3 regions of the Pantoea phytostimulans genome follow, and region 3 is predicted to be linked to each of the others. Evidence: predicted binding sites of a transcription regulator. Region 3 holds the regulator's gene; each other region holds the start of a gene.
What was found. The regulator CRP, encoded in region 3, controls carbon source genes, mostly activating them, when cyclic AMP is high. The targets are predictions, from matches to a motif close to ATGTGANNNNNNTCACAT.
Positions count from the first base shown of each region.

Region 1: a site for CRP is predicted at 3,509-3,526, ahead of ACF2G4_RS17945 (iron-containing alcohol dehydrogenase). Genes of this name have one in related genera too.
Region 2: a site for CRP is predicted at 2,738-2,755, ahead of ACF2G4_RS05380 (sugar transporter). Genes of this name have one in related genera too.

Region 1 covers NZ_CP173698.1:3,878,254-3,884,260, reverse strand. The annotation lists gene speD (adenosylmethionine decarboxylase) at 1-332, shown strand, start outside; gene ACF2G4_RS17960 (DeoR/GlpR family DNA-binding transcription regulator) at 453-1,214, opposite strand; gene ACF2G4_RS17955 (D-threonate 4-phosphate dehydrogenase) at 1,221-2,201, opposite strand; gene dtnK (D-threonate kinase) at 2,194-3,447, opposite strand; gene ACF2G4_RS17945 (iron-containing alcohol dehydrogenase) at 3,637-4,785, shown strand; gene ACF2G4_RS17940 (dihydrodipicolinate synthase family protein) at 4,797-5,681, shown strand; gene ACF2G4_RS17935 (phosphoglycerate dehydrogenase) at 5,738-6,007, shown strand, end outside.
Region 2 covers NZ_CP173698.1:1,129,832-1,135,838, forward strand. The annotation lists gene ACF2G4_RS05360 (LysR family transcriptional regulator) at 1-205, opposite strand, end outside; gene ACF2G4_RS05365 (MFS transporter) at 299-1,549, shown strand; gene ACF2G4_RS05370 (hypothetical protein) at 1,720-1,977, shown strand; gene cybB (cytochrome b561) at 2,092-2,634, shown strand; gene ACF2G4_RS05380 (sugar transporter) at 2,809-3,993, shown strand; gene bhsA (multiple stress resistance protein BhsA) at 4,054-4,311, opposite strand; gene bhsA (multiple stress resistance protein BhsA) at 4,337-4,594, opposite strand; gene ACF2G4_RS05395 (TetR/AcrR family transcriptional regulator) at 4,893-5,543, shown strand; gene rhaM (L-rhamnose mutarotase) at 5,597-5,911, opposite strand; gene rhaD (rhamnulose-1-phosphate aldolase) at 5,901-6,007, opposite strand, start outside.
Region 3 covers NZ_CP173698.1:2,704,821-2,710,827, reverse strand. The annotation lists gene ACF2G4_RS12730 (YccS/YhfK family putative transporter) at 1-1,603, opposite strand, end outside; gene crp (cAMP-activated global transcriptional regulator CRP) at 1,661-2,293, opposite strand; gene ACF2G4_RS12720 (OsmC family protein) at 2,596-3,000, shown strand; gene ACF2G4_RS12715 (phosphoribulokinase) at 3,155-4,024, opposite strand; gene ACF2G4_RS12710 (YheU family protein) at 4,086-4,304, opposite strand; gene ACF2G4_RS12705 (hydrolase) at 4,308-5,324, opposite strand; gene ACF2G4_RS12700 (LysE family translocator) at 5,384-5,986, shown strand; gene ACF2G4_RS12695 (LacI family DNA-binding transcriptional regulator) at 5,988-6,007, opposite strand, start outside.

The DNA of each region.
Region 1 (6,007 bases), 1.2 Mb from region 3:
TCGTTACGGTTGATTATCGCGTGCGCGGATTCACCCGTGACGTGAATGGGTTGAAGCATTTCATCGATCACGAGATCAACTCGATTCAGAACTTCATGTCAGATGACATGAAGGCGATGTATGACATGGTGGACGTGAACGTCTATCAGGAAAACATCTTTCATACCAAGATGATGCTGAAAGATTTCGAACTGAAACATTACCTGTTTAATACCAAGCCGGAAGATCTCAGCCCACAAGAACACAAGCGCATTACTGATTTGCTGTGGAAAGAGATGCGTGAGATTTACTACGGCCGCAACATACCTTCAATGGGTTTGAAGACGCTGTAGTGGCTGCCTCCGCGGGCTAAGTTAGGTGCTCGCTAAAGCTGGAGTTGGTTCTCGCAGTCCCCCACCTCGCTTCTCCCCCATTCATGGGGGAAGGTTGGGAGGGGGACAAACGACCCCGATCTATTTCGTCAACTGTAAGCCAATGCCGCGTTCACGTAACTCCCGCCTCACGTCCTCTTCCAGCCGGTTGTCGGTCACCACATCGGTTAAATTTTCCAGCGGCGAAGCGCAAAACAGCGACCAGGAACCGTATTTACTGCTATCAGCCAGCAAGACACGTCGTGCGGCATTCGCTAACAGATCGTGCTTCAGTCCCGCTTTCTCTTCGGTCGGCGTGGTAATGCCGCGCTCCAGACTCCATGAGTTGCAGCTGACAAACGCGATATCGGGGTTAATGCTGCGCAACAGACGGCGTCCATGTTCACCAATACACGACTGGCTGGAATCATCAATGCGCCCACCAATAATGGTCACTTCGATCTGTTTGAATTCGGAAAGAAACAGCGCGATATGTAAATCTGCGGTGATGACGCGCAGCGGCAGGTGCGTGAGCTGCCTCGCCAGTTCCAGCATGGTAGTGCCGGCATCCAGCACCACTGCATCACCCGACCGCACAAAGCTGGCTGCTTGTTCAGCAATTGCCTGTTTTTCGGCTAAATTACGCTGCATTTTCTCCAGCGTGGTGGGCTGGCTGGGAATAAACCGGTTTAAGGTCACACCGCCGTGGCTACGGCTGATTACGCCCTCTTTATCCAGCTTGATCAAATCACGCCGAATGGTGGCCGGTGAGGCGGAAATCGCACTCACCAACTGCTCTACAGTCACCAGATTATGGCTTTTCAGATAATCCATAATCTGGTCAAGACGACTTTGTCCCTTCATATTTCCCTATGCAAGCTGCATCGCGAGTTTGATCGAGATCGCCATGCTCTCAGACTTCGCTTTACCTGTCCAGGCGATATCAAACGCGGTGCCGTGGTCTGCCGAAGTGCGGATAAAAGGCAGTCCTGCGGTAATGTTCACGCCATCATAAAAGCCCAGCAGCTTCAGCGGGATATGTCCCTGATCGTGGTACATCGCCACCACAATATCGTACTGCCCTTCCTGACATTGCAGGAACACCGTGTCTGGCGGACAAGGCCCATAAACGTCAATGCCCTGCGCTTTCATCGCCTTGATTGAGGGTGCAACCGTGGTGATCTCTTCATCGCCAAATAACCCATTTTCACCCGCGTGGGGATTAACACCCGCGACGGCAATACGCGGCTTCTCAAAACCGACGCGGCGCAAGAAGGTATCCGCCATGCCAATCACCGTTTCAATGCGCTCACGATTCAGCGTATCGAGGAACTTACGCAGCGCAATATGCGTGGTGACATGAATCACCTTCAGCTTATCGGTATACAGCACCATGGCGTAATTTTTAGTGTTGGTAAGGTGCGCCAGCAGTTCGGTATGTCCCGGATAGATATGGCCTGCCGAATGCAGCGCTTCCTTGTTCAGCGGCGCGGTGGCAATCGCCTGCACTTCTCCGGCCAGCGCCAGTTCCGTCGCGCGCTTTACGCAGCGCCAGGCCAGATCGCCCGCTTCTTTTTGTACCACGCCAGGTTTTAACGCTTCCGGGTTCGCCAACGGTTCATCAAGGATGTTGATGATACCTGGTGCAAAATGCGCATCCTTTACGCTGTCGAGCACCCGCAATTCAGCTTGCGGGGTGATATTCATCGCCATGATGCGGCGCAGAGTACTGGCACAACCCACCACCACTGCTGGCGCGCCGTTCAGATCGCCTTCAGACAGCGCTTTGATGATAATTTCCGGGCTAATGCCCGCAGGATCGCCCATCGTCACCGCAATAATTTTATTCACTCGACTTCTCCTCAATAAAACGTATGGCTTCTACCAGGGTGTTTTCGTCGCCAAAGCCACCCGCTTTGGTCATCACCGGCAAGATAAATTCACTGTTAAGCAGAACCCCATGCGGCACGCAGCCCGCCACCAGACCCTGAATTTGAAACCCGCTGGCACCCAGCGCCTGGGCAACGGCAATGGCCACGTCGCCGCCGGAAAGATAAAGCGCATTTGGCAATTGCTGACGGCACACGGTGCGCGTCATCTCGCCGAGAAACGCACAAATCGCCTCGCCCAGTTGTTGACGAGTCATGTTGTGTTGCTGGCAAAGTTGATCAATTTCTTGTCGCTGATTGGCTCGCTGGCAGGTTCGAATCACCGTGTGCTGACCTGCACGCAGCGTCGCCACGCTTTGCGTGATCCATTCCGACGCGGAAGGCCACGCCGGTTGCAAGAACAGCTCACTAATATTGATGTCGATCAGAGCAATGTTGCGCTGCCTCGCCAGCTTGCTGATTTGCTGCTGGGCGCTGGCGCTCATCGATCCCACCACCGCTAACACCGGCTTTGCTGCACGGGTAGAAAGGTGCGCGCCCAGCGCATCGCTTAATCCCGCCGCGCCGACTAATAAAGGCGTTTCAGCTAAACGCGCCGCAGCGCGTACCAGACGGGCGATATCCGCGTCCTGTTCTGCATCCACCACCACCACACCGCGCAGGTTATTCAGTACGGTCTCCAGACGATCGCTTCGTAATGTGGCGAGATCGATCTGTGTGCCCGGCAACTGCAATTGTTGCAACACATTGGCACTTGAGATTGGCGTTTTAGGATCGCTGGCAAATTCGGTATCGGTGAGCAGCACATCATCTAAATAAACCGCGCCGTTTCGCGTGGTGCGTCCAAGACGCGGCACCGCCGGCACCACCAGCGCCAGCTGTTTGCCGCTGGCTTTGAGTGCGGCATTCACTTCTGCGCCGACATTGCCACGCAAGGTCGAGTCAATTTTTTTAACCAGCCAGCCAGCGTGTAGGGCGTGCTGCTTTACCACCTGCGTAATGCGCTCCACCGCCAGATCAGCGCTGATTGCCCGACTGTCAGTGCTGATCACGCAAACATCTACTGCCTCGCTGTTATGCGGCATCTCGCTGTTGAACAGCACATGTACACGCGCTCCCGCCTGGGCCAGCCCGCTGCCCGCATCGTTCGCGCCGGTAAAATCATCGGCGATCACCAATACCGGGGTTTTCCATGACGATTGGGTCATTGTTTCTCCTGTTTCGGCTGCTTGCCGCTGATGATGATTATATTCAATCATGATTGATTATATGTGAGCAAGATCAAATTAATCGAAATCAATATGCCCTATAAATTGAGGCACAGTAAGTGACAGAACTCGCACTGATATGAGCAAACACAATCATTCAGTTCAGATACACAGTGAAAAGGGTATGAAATGAATATCAACAGCACGGTTATCAGCGGCTATCAGGCGCTGAATGACATTCGCTATCTGCTTAACGGTAAGGCGAAAGCATTACTGGTTACCGACAAGAATATCGAAAGCATTCCTGCGGTTCAGGCGCTGATCGCACAACTGAAACAGCAGATTGCTCACGTCAGCATCGTGAACAACGTACCGCCAGAGCCAAGCCAGCATGATGTCGCGGCTATCCTCAGCGCATTGCCCTCACGTGACGTTGATTTAGTGATTGGTGTCGGCGGTGGCAGCGTACTGGATGTCGCTAAGCTGCTTTCCGTGTTGTGCGTAAAGAATGCGCCGTCGCTGGAGGCGTTGTTAGCGGGCGAGAAACCGCAGCATCGCACCACGTCGCTGTTAATTCCTACCACCGCAGGAACCGGCTCTGAAGCCACACCCAACGCGATTTTAGCCATCCCAGAAAAAGAGACCAAAGTCGGCATTATTTCGCCGGTAATGCTGCCCGATTTCGTGGCGTTGGTGCCTGAACTCACCACCAGCATGCCTGCACATATCGCCTCTTCAACCGGCATTGATGCGCTGTGTCATCTGATCGAATGTTTCACTGCCACCGTGTCGAACCCGGTGAGTGATAACTATGCGCTGATTGGCATGAAGAAGCTGTTCGCCAATCTTGAAACCACCATTAACCAACCGGGCAATCTACAGGCGCGACTGGAAATGTTGTGGGCTTCCTATTATGGCGGCGCCGCCATTGCCCACGCCGGTACGCATCTGGTGCACGCCATGTCCTATCCGCTGGGCGGCAAATATCACCTACCGCACGGCGTTGCCAATGCCATTTTACTGGCACCTTGCATGCGTTTCGTTCGTCCTGCCGCAGTGAGCAAATTTGCTCAGGCATACGATCTGCTGCCAGAAGCAGATAGCTTGCTAAGTGAAGAAGCCAAATCTCTGGCGTTAGTGGATTACTTCACTGCGCTGGTGAAGCGCCTGAAACTGCCAGCCAGTCTGGAAGAGCTGGGTATCAGCCCGGATCACCTGCCCTATTTAGTGGAAGCGGCATTAGATGTGCAACGTCTGATGAAAAACGTGCCAACGGCGGTCAGCGCCAACGATGTGCGTGACGTGTATTTGACGCTGTTTCCTTCACACCAGGCATAACGAGGATTCTCATGAGCCAGAAAATAGTCGGCGTATTAACCGCCATCATCACCGCCTTTGATCGTGATGGCGCTTTCAATCCCACCACCCAGCGCGAGCAGGTAAAACGCCAACTCAATGCAGGTAACGGTATCTTCTGCGGCGGTACCAACGGTGAATTCTTCGTGCTGAACGAGCAGGAAAAAATAGCGGTTACCGAAACCTGCGTGGATGAAGTCAACGGCAGCGCGCCAGTGGTGGCGCACATCGGTGAAATATCGACCCGTGAAACCATTCGCCTTGGCAAGCAGATAGCCAAACTGGGCGTGGACGCCGTATCCGTGATCACGCCTTATTTCGTGCCGTTGAAGCAGGAAGAGTTGATTTATCACTACCAAACCGTGGCCGACGCGCTCGACGTCCCGCTATTCCTCTACAACATTCCGGCGCGTACCGGTAATACCTTGCAGCCCGAAACCGTGCGCAAGCTGGCCTCACATCCCAACATTATCGGTATCAAAGATTCTGCGGGCAGCTATGAAAGCCTGAGTGGTTTCCTGAAAGCCGCTGAAGGCATTGATAACTTCGACGTGCTGAACGGTCCAGATTCATTGATTCATCAAGGATTTGTCGATGGCTGCTCAGCCTGCATTTCTGGCCTCGCCAACGTCGCGCCGCAAGAGATCAACGCTATTTGGGCACACTTCAACGCTGGCGATGTCGCCGCCTCACGTCTGGCACAAGAGAATGTGACGGGCCTGCGTACGGATTTATACAGCGTCGGCTTCTCGCCAGCGGCGGTGAAAAAAGCCGTCACGCTGCTGGGCTATGACGTCGGTGAAAGCCGCTATGCCGTGCATTTCAGCGCCGAAGAAGAGCAGAAGATCCGTCAAATCGTGAATCAATATTTGCAGTAATGGCCGTCAGGGTGGCCTTTGCTGCCCTTGCCTGAAACCTGACACCGGGAAAAATTATGAAAGTGATTTGCACCTCGCCCTCCTTTGCTAAATATGATGCGGCGCCCATCGACACCCTGAAACAGCATGGCTTTGAGCTGATTACGCTGCCCGCCGATGCGCCATTGTCGACGCTGGAGCCGCATCTGGCTGAAACCGTCGCGATGATCGTGGCCTTTACTGACGTCAACGATGAGCTGCTGGCGAAAGCGCCCCAGTTAAAAGTGGTGTGTAAACATGGCGTTGGCGTCGATAACATCGATCTGGATGCAACGCGCGCGCGCGGA
Region 2 (6,007 bases), 1.6 Mb from region 3:
CTGACAACAACTGCTGCCCGGCGGCGGTGAGTTTTACGCTGCGGTTGGTGCGATTAAACAGTTGCGCGCCGGTTTCCGCCTCTAGCTGCATAATTTGCTGACTCAGCGGCGGTTGAGAAATATTCAGGCGCTGTGCGGCGCGACCAAAATGCAGCTCTTCGGCCACAGCGATAAAGTACCGGAGATGACGCAGCTCTATATTCATATGTAAAACATCTTATTTGAGATTATTAATATATTAGACAACCTAATCCAGCTTTTCTAGAGTTGACGAATCAGGAACAAAGGAGGTATTTCCGTGAGTCGCTCTTCTCAGGCGGTGATAATCGATGATGAATCACCCCGTTCACCCGCTCCCGTCTCGACGTCAGGATGGATAGAACGCGGAACGCCGCAATTCATGCGTGTGACTCTGGCGCTGTTTTCTGCCGGTTTAGCCACGTTTGCTCTACTTTACTGTGTTCAACCTATCTTGCCGGTTCTCTCCCAGCAATTTGGTGTTTCGCCCGCTGCAAGCAGTATCTCTCTGTCGATTTCAACCGGTTTAATGGCATTAGGTTTGCTGGTAACTGGCCCGCTGTCTGACGCCATTGGACGGAAACCAGTGATGGTAACCGCGTTGATGCTGGCTGCTATCTGTACGCTTATCTCTGCGACAATGACCAGCTGGCACGGCATATTATTGATGCGCGCTTTAATTGGTCTGTCGTTAAGCGGTGTTGCTGCGGTGGGAATGACCTATCTGAGTGAAGAGATCCACCCCCGCATGGTTGCTTTTTCAATGGGGTTATACATCAGCGGTAATTCGATTGGTGGCATGAGTGGCCGTCTGATCAGCGGCGTTTTAACAGACTTTTACTCATGGCGGATTGCGATTGCAGTGATTGGCTGCTTTGCACTGGCTTCTGCGGTGATGTTCTGGAAAATTTTGCCCGCTTCCCGCCATTTTCGTCCCGCCTCACTGCGACCACGCAGCCTGATCATTAACTTTCGCCTGCACTGGCGTGATCAAGGCTTGCCGCTGCTGTTTGCTGAAGGCTTCCTACTGATGGGTGCCTTTGTGACCCTGTTCAATTACATCGGCTATCGTTTACTGGGTGCGCCGTGGCATTTAAGTCAGGCAGTTGTCGGCTTATTGTCTGTGGTTTATCTGACAGGATCGTGGAGCTCTCCCAAAGCCGGAGCGCTGACCAGCAAACTGGGGCGTGGACCGGTGATGTTCGGCGCTACAGCAATTATGCTGACCGGGCTTCTTATTACTGCTTTCAGTTCTGTTTGGGTCATTTTGATTGGCATGATGTTATTCACGGCGGGCTTCTTCGCCGCACACTCTGTCGCCAGCGGCTGGATTGGCCCCCGCGCCCGCCGTGCCAAAGGTCAGGCCTCGTCACTCTATCTGTTTAGTTACTATTTGGGTTCCAGCGTTGCCGGAACCTTGGGCGGGCTTTTCTGGCATCGCTACGGCTGGACAGGCATTACCCTTTTCATCACCGTATTGCTGTTGCTTGCCTTACTCGTCGCCAGACGGTTGCAATGTCGAAAGCTGTAATTTAATTAATCTCTTACAAAGGGCGCGCAAGCGCCCTTTTTTGATCGCCAGACGATAAATCGTTAGGTTATCAGGGCCAAATGAAACAAAACGTATTTTCCTCGCTATAATCGATTCCATTCCAACGATAAATGTAATTTTTCATTTTTTAACAGCAATGAGGATGCCCTATGGCTCTTTACTATTACGTCAATAAACAATCAGGGTATAACGATAACCATGTGGTCCATGCTTCAGGGTGCAAATACTTGCCGTCCCAGGCGGGACGACTTTTTCTGGGCAGTTTTTACGCCCCAACAGCCGCTATTCAGCAAGCACGCAAATATTATCCCAATGCATTAGGATGCGATAACTGCTGTCCCGTCACGCTAAAAAAAAAGCTGAACATCCAGAATAGCGTGGGACTAAAGCACATGGTCTGTCTCTGATAGTAGCCTGCCCTTCACGGCAGGCTAATATCGCTGCTGCTGTGTCAATTTGTTAAGCATTTACATCCGTTTCCGCTATGTTAGGCTTCTTGATTCTCTTTGTTCGGATTTAACATGCGGGAAAAATTTGCGGCGTCACAGATTGCCTTACACTGGCTTACCTTCTTTCTCATTGTTATTGCTTATAGCACTATCGAACTTCGCGGCTTTGCCCAGCGTGGTTCGTGGCAAGGTTATACGCTAATTGTTACGCATTTTAGTGCCGGCGCGACGGTACTGGTTATCATGCTTTCCCGGTTATTTCTGCGCATACGCCATCGCAGCCCGGCGATTTTGCCACCCGCGCCGCGCTGGCAAACAGGACTGGCGCATCTCACTCACACCTTAATTTATGCCCTGTTCATCTCGCTGCCGATTTTAGGGCTCGCTTCGCGTTATCTTCGTGGTCGCGACTGGTGGTTATTTGGCCTGTCGATGCCGGTTGCCAGTGAACCCAACGTCGATTTATCCGATACGTTGATTGACTGGCATGAAACGCTGGCACCGTTGGGTTATTGGCTGGTAGGGCTGCATGTTGTTGCGGCACTGTTTCATCACTATCTTTTGAAAGACAACACGCTGATGCGCATGATGCCGGGTCAACGGCGCGGTAGATAACCTCAGGCTATCGCCTTCACTGGGGGCGATAAAAAATATTCAATAATAAAAGCGGATTTCAAGGTTTCGTAATCCGCATTCTTCATCCACAATAGTCGCTAAATTGTGACGCAAGTCACTTTCACTGGATGCTCAACGTCATCCAATTTCGCTGTTCTGACTAATTGACTCCTCATGCAATCAATAACTGTTTCCCGTAAAACGGCCTGGCTACGCGTGGTGCTGCTGGCAATCGCTGCGTTTGTTTTTAACACCACCGAATTTGTGCCTGTTGGCCTGTTGTCTGATATTGCCGCCGACTTTTCGATGAAAACCGCTGATGTTGGCATCATGCTGACCATCTATGCGTGGGTCGTCGCGCTGCTTTCATTGCCGTTGATGCTGCTAACGCGCAACGTTGAAAGGCGCATGCTGCTGGCGGTGCTGTTTGTCATCTTTATCGTGAGTCATGTGCTGACAACTTTCGCCTGGGACTTTACCTCGCTGATTGTTTCTCGTATCGGCATTGCGTTGTCACACGCGGTTTTTTGGTCGATCACCGCCTCACTGGCGATCCGCGTTGCACCTGCGGGCAAGAAAACACAGGCGCTGAGCATGTTAGCGACCGGAACTGCTTTGGCGATGGTATTAGGCGTGCCGATTGGACGCGTCGTTGGGCAATACCTTGGCTGGCGCACAACGTTTGGCATCATTGGCCTTACCGCGTTGGTGTTGATGATCATGCTGGCTCGCATTTTGCCGCGCCTGCCAAGCGAACACACCGGTTCTCTCAGCAGCGTGCCAATGCTGTTTCGCCGCCCGGCGTTAGTCAGTATGTATGTGCTGGTTACTTTAGTTGTGACGGCGCATTACACCGCTTACAGCTACATCGAGCCTTTTATGCAGGTGGTGGCGAACTCTGGTGAGAATTTTACCACGCTGCTGCTGCTGCTGTTTGGATCGGCGGGTATTCTCGGCAGCATCCTGTTTAGCTCACTGGGTAATAAATTTCCGTCTGCGCTGTTAATTTCGGCGGTAGCACTGATTACGCTGTGCATGGGATTACTGATTTTTGCTGCGGTTCGTCCTGCAGCTATCTCGACATTGTGCGTAATTTGGGGCATGTCGATGATGATGATTGGTCTGGCAATGCAGGTACGGGTGCTTTCGCTGGCGCCTGATGCGACGGACGTCGCCATGTCATTAATGTCCGGCATCTATAATATTGGCATTGGTGCCGGTGCACTGTTAGGCAACCAGGTTAGCCTGCATATGCGAATGGCTGATGTAGGGAATGTCGGCGGGATAATTGGTCTGGTTGCGCTGCTCTGGTGTGTCTATATCTTCCGCCGTTATCCGCAGTTACGTTCAAACGGCTAAAAAAAGGCTTCAGATAAGTTTCCTTATCTGAAGCCTGCTTAGTGACTTATTTATCACTGTTTATTTATAAAGAACGGCTGTGCCATGCAGGTTGTTGTTGCCAGAGGTCGAAGTGATGCGGAAAGACTTTGCCCCCACATCGCTGGCCTTCTCGGAGAGCTGTTGCTCAAGCGAAGTGAGATTAGTGCTGCCGGTGGCGCTAATCACACCCACTTGCTGTTGATCTAATGGCGTATGACTCACTTCCTGCGCAGCTAGCGAGGCAAACGAGACGCTGCCTAGCGCGATTGCCATCAAGGCAATATGTAGCTTTTTCATAACGAACCCCTTCTCAATTCTTCAATTACTGATAAATCACAGCAGTGCCGTGCAATTTGTTCTGACCGGTTGTTGAGATAATGCGGAATGATTTGGCACCCGCTGCGTCTGCTTTCGCATTCAATTGCGCTTCAACCGAGTCAAGGCTGCTACCGGCCTGGACAGAAATGGTACCGACCTGCTGTTGGTTCAGTGGATCGCTGGAAACTTGTTCTGCAGCAAAAGCACCAAAAGTCAGAGTAGAAAGTGCAACCGCTGCCAGAGTGAATTTGATGTTGTTCATAATATTTTCTCGCTTACGAATGAGGTTTAAAAATCGTTGTCGCCATTTAATTAACGACCGTTAAATAAATGATAGACCTGTTACTCGGTTGTCGTCAATATTTATTTAATGAGCGTTATTTTAATCGCGAAGTGGCGTGATTATGGGCTTTAGCATGGATTTTCACTTAACCATTGGGGCGGATAGTTTGCGGTAAGGCACAAATTGGCAACGCGTTTACAGCCCGTTGACAGAGCACCTTGCTAATTAAGTTAATGATCGGTAATTTATTAGAGTGTTTCTAAAGTAGTGAGGTTGTATGAGCCAGGTACAAGATTGCGATGTGAAGAAATGTCGGGGCCGCCCAAAAGTGTTTGATCGTGAGGCTGCGCTGGATAAAGCACTGACACTTTTCTGGACGCATGGTTACGAAGGAACATCGCTGGCCGATTTGGTCGCCGCCACTGGCGCTAAAGCACCTACACTCTATGCAGAGTTTGTTAATAAAGAAGGTTTGTTTAGAGCGGCTATGGCGCGCTATACAGAAAAGTTCTGTGCTTATCGTGAAGCGGCACTTGATGATGATCATCTTGCGGTAGATAAAGCCATTGAAGGCTATTTCCGCGCGACAGCCGCCTGCTTCACTGACCGGAATTCACCTTCTGGCTGCTTCTTTATCTGCACGTCGACGGCGTTGTCCGCATCATCCAGCGAAATTGCTAATATGCTGAAGCAGCAAAATCAGGCGCAGGAAGCGACGTTGAGTCGTTTTTTAGTGGCGCGTCAGCAGCGCGGCGAACTCAACCAAAAAGTAAACATTGAGTCATTATCGCGTTATCTCGCCTGTATGCTGCAAGGGATGTCTGTGCGGGCACGTGAAGGGGCTTTAAGAAAAGATCTCGACAGTATTATTGATACGCTGATGGCAATGTGGCCAACGTTAACCGGTTTGTGTCAGGGTCAGCACTAAATAAAGGGGGCGCATTATCCGCCCCCTTTTATTCGCAAAATTACTGCCAAACGCTATTCCAGAAAAAACACTGGCTTCAAGGCCTGGCTTTTAGGGCTATTATCGGGATTCGATGGCATCAAATCTTTCATTGAAGCCCACCAGCGCTGACAAACGTCTGTTTGTGCCACCGCATTCCACTGCTCTTCCGACTCAATCTCTACGCTTGCAAACAGTAAATTACGATCGGCATCCAGCCAGATGGCATAATTGTGTGCGCCGTGCGCTTTGAGCGTTTCGGACAGCTCTGGCCAGATAGGTGAATGGCGACGCTCATACTCTGCATGGCAATCTGCGTTCACCTGCATAACAAACGCTCTACGCAGCATTGGCAGGTCCTACATCCAGCGCTGGCTGCCACGGTTTCACGCCGAAGCGTTCACCCAAAGCAATCAACTGCTCAGTGGTAATGCTTTGACGTATAC
Region 3 (6,007 bases):
CAGGCCCCAGCAACATGCGCAGCGCATCCTGGTAAGTTTCCAGCGCATCATGCGCATTTTGACGCAATAAACCGCTCTGCCATTGTGGCCACAGCCACACCATACCGCCAAAGGCGATCAGGCAGCCCATTATGGTATCCATCAGGCGCGGCAGCAGAAATTGCGCGCCATTCAGTGACAGCAACTGCAACGAATAAACCGCTGTGACGGTAAAACCAATCGTTGCCCAACCATAAAACTGGCGAGTGAAGACATAACTGATAAAAGTAATGGCCAGCATGATCAACAGCACCAGCGATTCCGGGACGGCGAAGCGCAGCGTGGCGGCCGCAATCACCAATCCAGCAAAAGTACCCAGCGCACGGTGCTGAATACGAACCCGCGTGGCGCTGTAACTGTTCTGGCTGACGAACATAATGGTCATCAAAATCCAGTAGGGTTTGGGGATATTGAAAAACATCGCCAACGCGCTGCCAAACATTAGCATCACAGAAAACCGTCCGGCGGTGCGCAGTGCGGCGGATCTGAATCTTAGGTAGCTACGCAACGCAGACAGAAGCGGGAGGCGACGTTGGCGATCGGCCATTAAGTCACGTTGATAGAGCGGCTTTTGCGTACGTAACACGCGGGCGATGCGGTTGAAATGGTAAAGACAAAAATTGCCGACCGGGTTATCGGGATGCTGGCGCGTAATTTTTTCCAGTGCGCCCAGCTGCTTATCCATTGAGAAACGATCGGGAAGCTGGTGATAAAGGATATTGTCAGCTAAGACGCGCAGCCGTGCAGAAATGGTTTTAGCGTTCCAGCGGATCACCGCTTCGGCATGGCTTTGCTCAACCAGCTTTTGCACTTCTTCCGGCTGATGCAGACTGACCGAAATATGCTCCTGTAAATCCAACGCAACTTGAAAAGCCCGCTTCAGGCGTTTATGGGTTTCATCACCGTTGGCAGACAGCATATGCATCTGCTGATAGCAGATATTAATCAAATCCACTGCTTTTTGCTGACGCGCCAGCAGAGGTGGCAGCGCCTTTTCAGGATCGGTGAGTTGTGTCAGCAAGGTGTATTTCGCGTCGCAATAATTTGCCAGCTCGCGATAGACCAGACTCAGGCTTTCACGCATTGGTTGCTCTTTCCACAACCAAAACCAGAACCAGTTAAACAGGCCATACCACAGCGTACCGCCAATGTAGAGCAGCGGCGGAACCCAGACAGGCATGTGCCCCATCAGGCTTAAGGTGAAGATAGAGGCGATCAGCGCGCCGGGCAGTAAACGCCCGTGAAGTGGACTGATCTCACCCGTTACACCCAGCAAAAGCGGCACGACAAACAGAATCGCGGGCAGGGGAATGCCTTTCAGCGTGAGCCACTGAATAAGAAAGCTGCCAAGTGCAAACAGGCCGCCGCCAACGATCAGGCGTTTGAAGAAGCGCTTGTGGGGCGTATCAAGGCCAGCAATATTGCAGCAAGCGGGAACCAATGAGAACAGCAGACCTTTTTGCAGATCGCCAAACAGCCAGCCGAGCGCAACGGGCACGCAAAGGACCAGCGTTTGCCGCAGGGCATAATTGATCTCAGGATGATAAATGATTCGACGCCACATCAGCTCAGCGCAAATAATAACGGCGTGATGTTGCCATCACGCCGGGAGTGACAGGAATTAGCGGGTGCCGTAAACGACGATGGTTTTGCCGTGTGCTGAGATCAGGTTCTGATCCTCCAGCATCTTCAAAATACGGCCCACGGTTTCACGTGAACAACCAACAATTTGGCCAATTTCCTGACGAGTAATTTTAATTTGCATGCCGTCGGGATGCGTCATGGCGTCTGGCTGTTTGGCCAGATTAAGCAGTGTTTGTGCAATGCGTCCAGTCACGTCGAGGAAAGCGAGGTTACCCACTTTTTCTGACGTTACCTGTAAGCGACGCGCCATCTGCGACGACAGTCGCATCAAAATATCCGGGTTTACCTGAATCAACTGACGGAATTTCTTGTAAGAAATTTCCGCCACTTCGCACGCGGTTTTCGCACGTACCCAAGCGCTGCGTTCCTGACCTTCTTCAAACAGGCCAAGCTCGCCGATAAAATCGCCTTGATTCAGATAGGAGAGAATCATCTCTTTGCCTTCTTCATCTTTGATCAGAACCGCAACGGAACCTTTCACGATGTAGTAAAGCGTTTCAGCTTTTTCACCTTGGTGAATCAGCGTACTTTTGGATGGATATTTGTGAATATGGCAATGGGACAGGAACCATTCGAGTGTAGGGTCTGTTTGCGGTTTGCCGAGAACCATTCGCTATTATCCTCTGTTGTAATCGTGCCCAAAATACAGGGGACAGTTTCCCTGTCAGGCGATGAAAGCGTAAAGCATTTTCCATTTTGGAAATTATTCGGGCTGCATTTGGCGCAGTGCGCTTAATTCTTCCCGGCTCCGTCATCGAGTGACGAAAAATATTTTCAGCTCTGTTTGTAGCACAGCTTTTGCCGACTGTCTTGTGTTGTCTCGCTTCAGCAAAGTGCGGATTTCTCTGGATTGCTGTTTACCAGGTGAAAGCGTACTCTGGCGGCAAATCAGCATATTCTGGGAGCTAAATCATGCAGGCAAGAGTGAAATGGGTTGAAGGTCTAACGTTTCTTGGTGAATCCTCTTCTGGTCATCAGGTTTTGATGGACGGCAACGCCGGCGATAAAGCCCCTAGCCCAATGGAAATGGTGTTGATGGCAGCGGGCGGTTGCAGCGCGATTGATGTGGTCACCATTTTGCAGAAAGGCCGCAATGATGTAGTGGATTGCGAGGTGAAGCTGACGTCCGAACGTCGCGAAGAAGCGCCGCGTATTTTTACGCATATTAATTTGCACTTTATTGTCAGCGGCAAAGCGCTGGCTGACAAAGCGGTTGCACGTGCTGTCGATCTTTCGGCTGAGAAGTATTGCTCAGTCGCGATCATGTTGGGTAAAGGGGTAGAAATGACCCACAGCTATGAAGTGAAAGAACGGTAATTGCTGGAGGCCGACTCTCGGCCTCTCTATCCATCATTTTTCAAATTGCTGGTGCGTTGACTGCCCGCATTCACCGGTAACATCTACTTTAATCAGCTCATCAGGATTCATTCGTTGCCATCTTCCTGCGATTCGAATTATTTAGGGTAGATATTTATTCAATCCGCTTACCTTCCATTAATCGTTTTACCAATGGCCCCATAATCAACTCCATCGCTAATCCCATCTTGCCGCCCGGCACCACCAGCGTATTAATGTGCGAAATGAACGATCCCTGTAGCATCGCCAGCAGATAAGGAAAATCGATATCTTCCAACGCCTGAAAATGGATCACCACAAAGCTCTCATCCAGCGACGGAATGGTGCGTGCGGCAAACGGGTTTGACGTGTCTACGGTAGGAACGCGCTGGAAGTTAATATGCGTGCGGGAAAACTGTGGGGTAATGAAATTGATGTAATCCTCCATTGAACGCACCACTGAATCCATCACCGCTTCACGTGAATGCCCGCGCTCGCTGGTATCACGCACCAGCTTCTGAATCCATTCCAGATTCACAATCGGCACTACGCCAACCAGTAAATCGACGTTTTCAGCCACATTGTGTTGCGCTGTCATAACGCCGCCGTGCAGGCCTTCGTAAAATAAAATATCCGTATTCGACGGCAGCGGCTGCCAGGGTGTAAACGTGCCGGGCACTTGATTCCACGGCACCGCTTCATCATAGGTATGCAGATATTTGCGCGACTCACCCTGACCACTTTTACCGTATTCGATAAAAGAGTGTTCTAGCAGGCCGAAGTCATTGGCTTCGGGACCGAAATAGCTGACATGACGTCCAAGATCGCGCGCTTTGCGGATCGCCATGTCCATTTCCGGGCGGGTAAAGCGGTGAAAACTGTCGCCTTCAAGCTCTGCCGCGTGCAGATCCAGCTGCTGAAAAATCTTACGAAAGGCGAGGCTGGTGGTGGTGGTTCCGGCTCCGCTGGAGCCGGTCACCGCGATAATTGGATGCCGAGCAGACATAAAAAAACTCCCTGTGAGGTCGGGCGAAGAGCATTGTTAGCATGAATTTCTCGTTAGCGCATTAGCTGCGAAATTCATTGCGCGGCATGATATTTACCGTTTCATGCAGTTCAGACCACACCAGCACAACATCGCCACGCTCAAGCTGGCGGCGTACATCAGCAACTTTGTCTTCCAGACTGCGCTCATGCTCGCCGTAGTCGGTACCTTCTCGCAGGACAAAGGTTTCAATCAGATTTTCGAGTGTTTCGGGCGAAACATCTTGCCAGGGAATAATCACGGGTTAGCAATCCAAAAAAGGGGAAATCCATTGCGGCACGCGCTGTTCCAGCCACAGTTGCGGTTGACGCAGCGTACCACCGACAAAACCAACATGGCCGCCATGTGACGTCAGCTGATAAGTAATAGTGGCAGATAATTGTTCTTTGCGCGGTATCACTTCATCGCTCATAAACGGATCGTCTTTGGCATGAATGATCAGCAGCGGTTTACGCACCGCCTTTAATAAAGGCAAAGCACTGGCACGACGATAATAGTCGCTGGCATCCGTAAAGCCGTGGGCACGTGCGGTGATCGCATCATCAAAATCACGTAAACGGCGCAACGCCTTCAATTGAGTTAAATCCACCGGCAGCGTTTCCGGCCAGGCAAGCAGCTTGCGTTCAGCGTTTTTCTTGAGTTGAGCGAGCAGGTAATATTGATAGAAGCGTGAGAAACCTCGCTCCAGCCGGAGGCTACAGGGCTCAAGCATCAGTGGGGCCGAAACGATTACGCCTGCATCCAGTGCGGCCTCGTTGCCTTGTTGACCCAGCAGACAGCCCAGCATATTACCGCCAAGCGAGAAACCAACCGCCACGGTGGGAACATGGCCCCAGCGCGCGCGTAACCAGTGCAGGAAAAAGCTGGCGTCGCCGGTTTCACCGGAGTGATAAATACGGTTCAGGCGATTTGGCTCGCCACTGCAACCGCGAAAATGCATGACCACCGCCAGCCAACCGCGCGCCTGACACATCTGCATCAAACCATGTACATAAGGGCTGGTAAAACTCCCCTCAAGGCCATGAAACAGAACCACGCGCGGCTTGTGCTGCGCTTGCTGCGGATCTTCACTCCACGCCAGATCAACAAAATCGCCATCCGGCAGATCGAGCCGCTGCCAGTGTGGCTGCAACGTTACATGGCGTCTGAGCAGGCGCGGCAGCACGGTTTGCAGATGCGGGTTGCGTAAGCCCGCGGGTGCGTTAAAACGTTCATCTGCACTGCCAGTAAATTTCATGTCGTAAAGGCTTGTCTGTTCCATATCACACTGTTAGCTTCGATAGGTTTTTTGCTTGATGGGGTGAGGAGCACCCGATTTTCATGGAACTGAGCCTTTTTTTATCGATGTTGGGTTTTCTCTGGGTCGCCGCGATCACGCCAGGCCCTAATAATATGTTACTCACCGCCTCGGGCGCCAATTTTGGCTTTATGCGCACCATTCCGCTGATGATTGGCATCATGATCGGCATGCAGGTCATGTTACTGATGGTGGCGTTCGGTGTGGGCGGCCTGATCGTGCTTTATCCTTCACTGCATTTATTCCTTAAGATTGCCGGTAGCCTCTATCTATTGTGGCTGGCATGGAAGATTGCGACCGCAGCTTATGAAAAACTGGAAACCGATGATGCACCCGCAGCACCCATGCCATTTTGGCAGGGCGGATTATTACAGTTAATCAATCCCAAAGCCTGGTTAATGGCGTTGGGCGCGGTAGCCAGCTTTAGTCTGGCGGGCGAGGCGTACCGCCATTCCGTGATGGCAATTAGCCTTGGCATGTTCATTGTGAATTTGCTGTCAGGGGTAATCTGGATGGGGTTTGGCGCGATGATTGGCCGCATCCTTCGCAGCCGCCGGGCTTGGACAATTTTCAACGTGGCAATGGGCGCATTAACCGCAGCCTGCGTGCTGTTGATCTGGCATTGAGTTAACTGGAAGCGCGTTCAA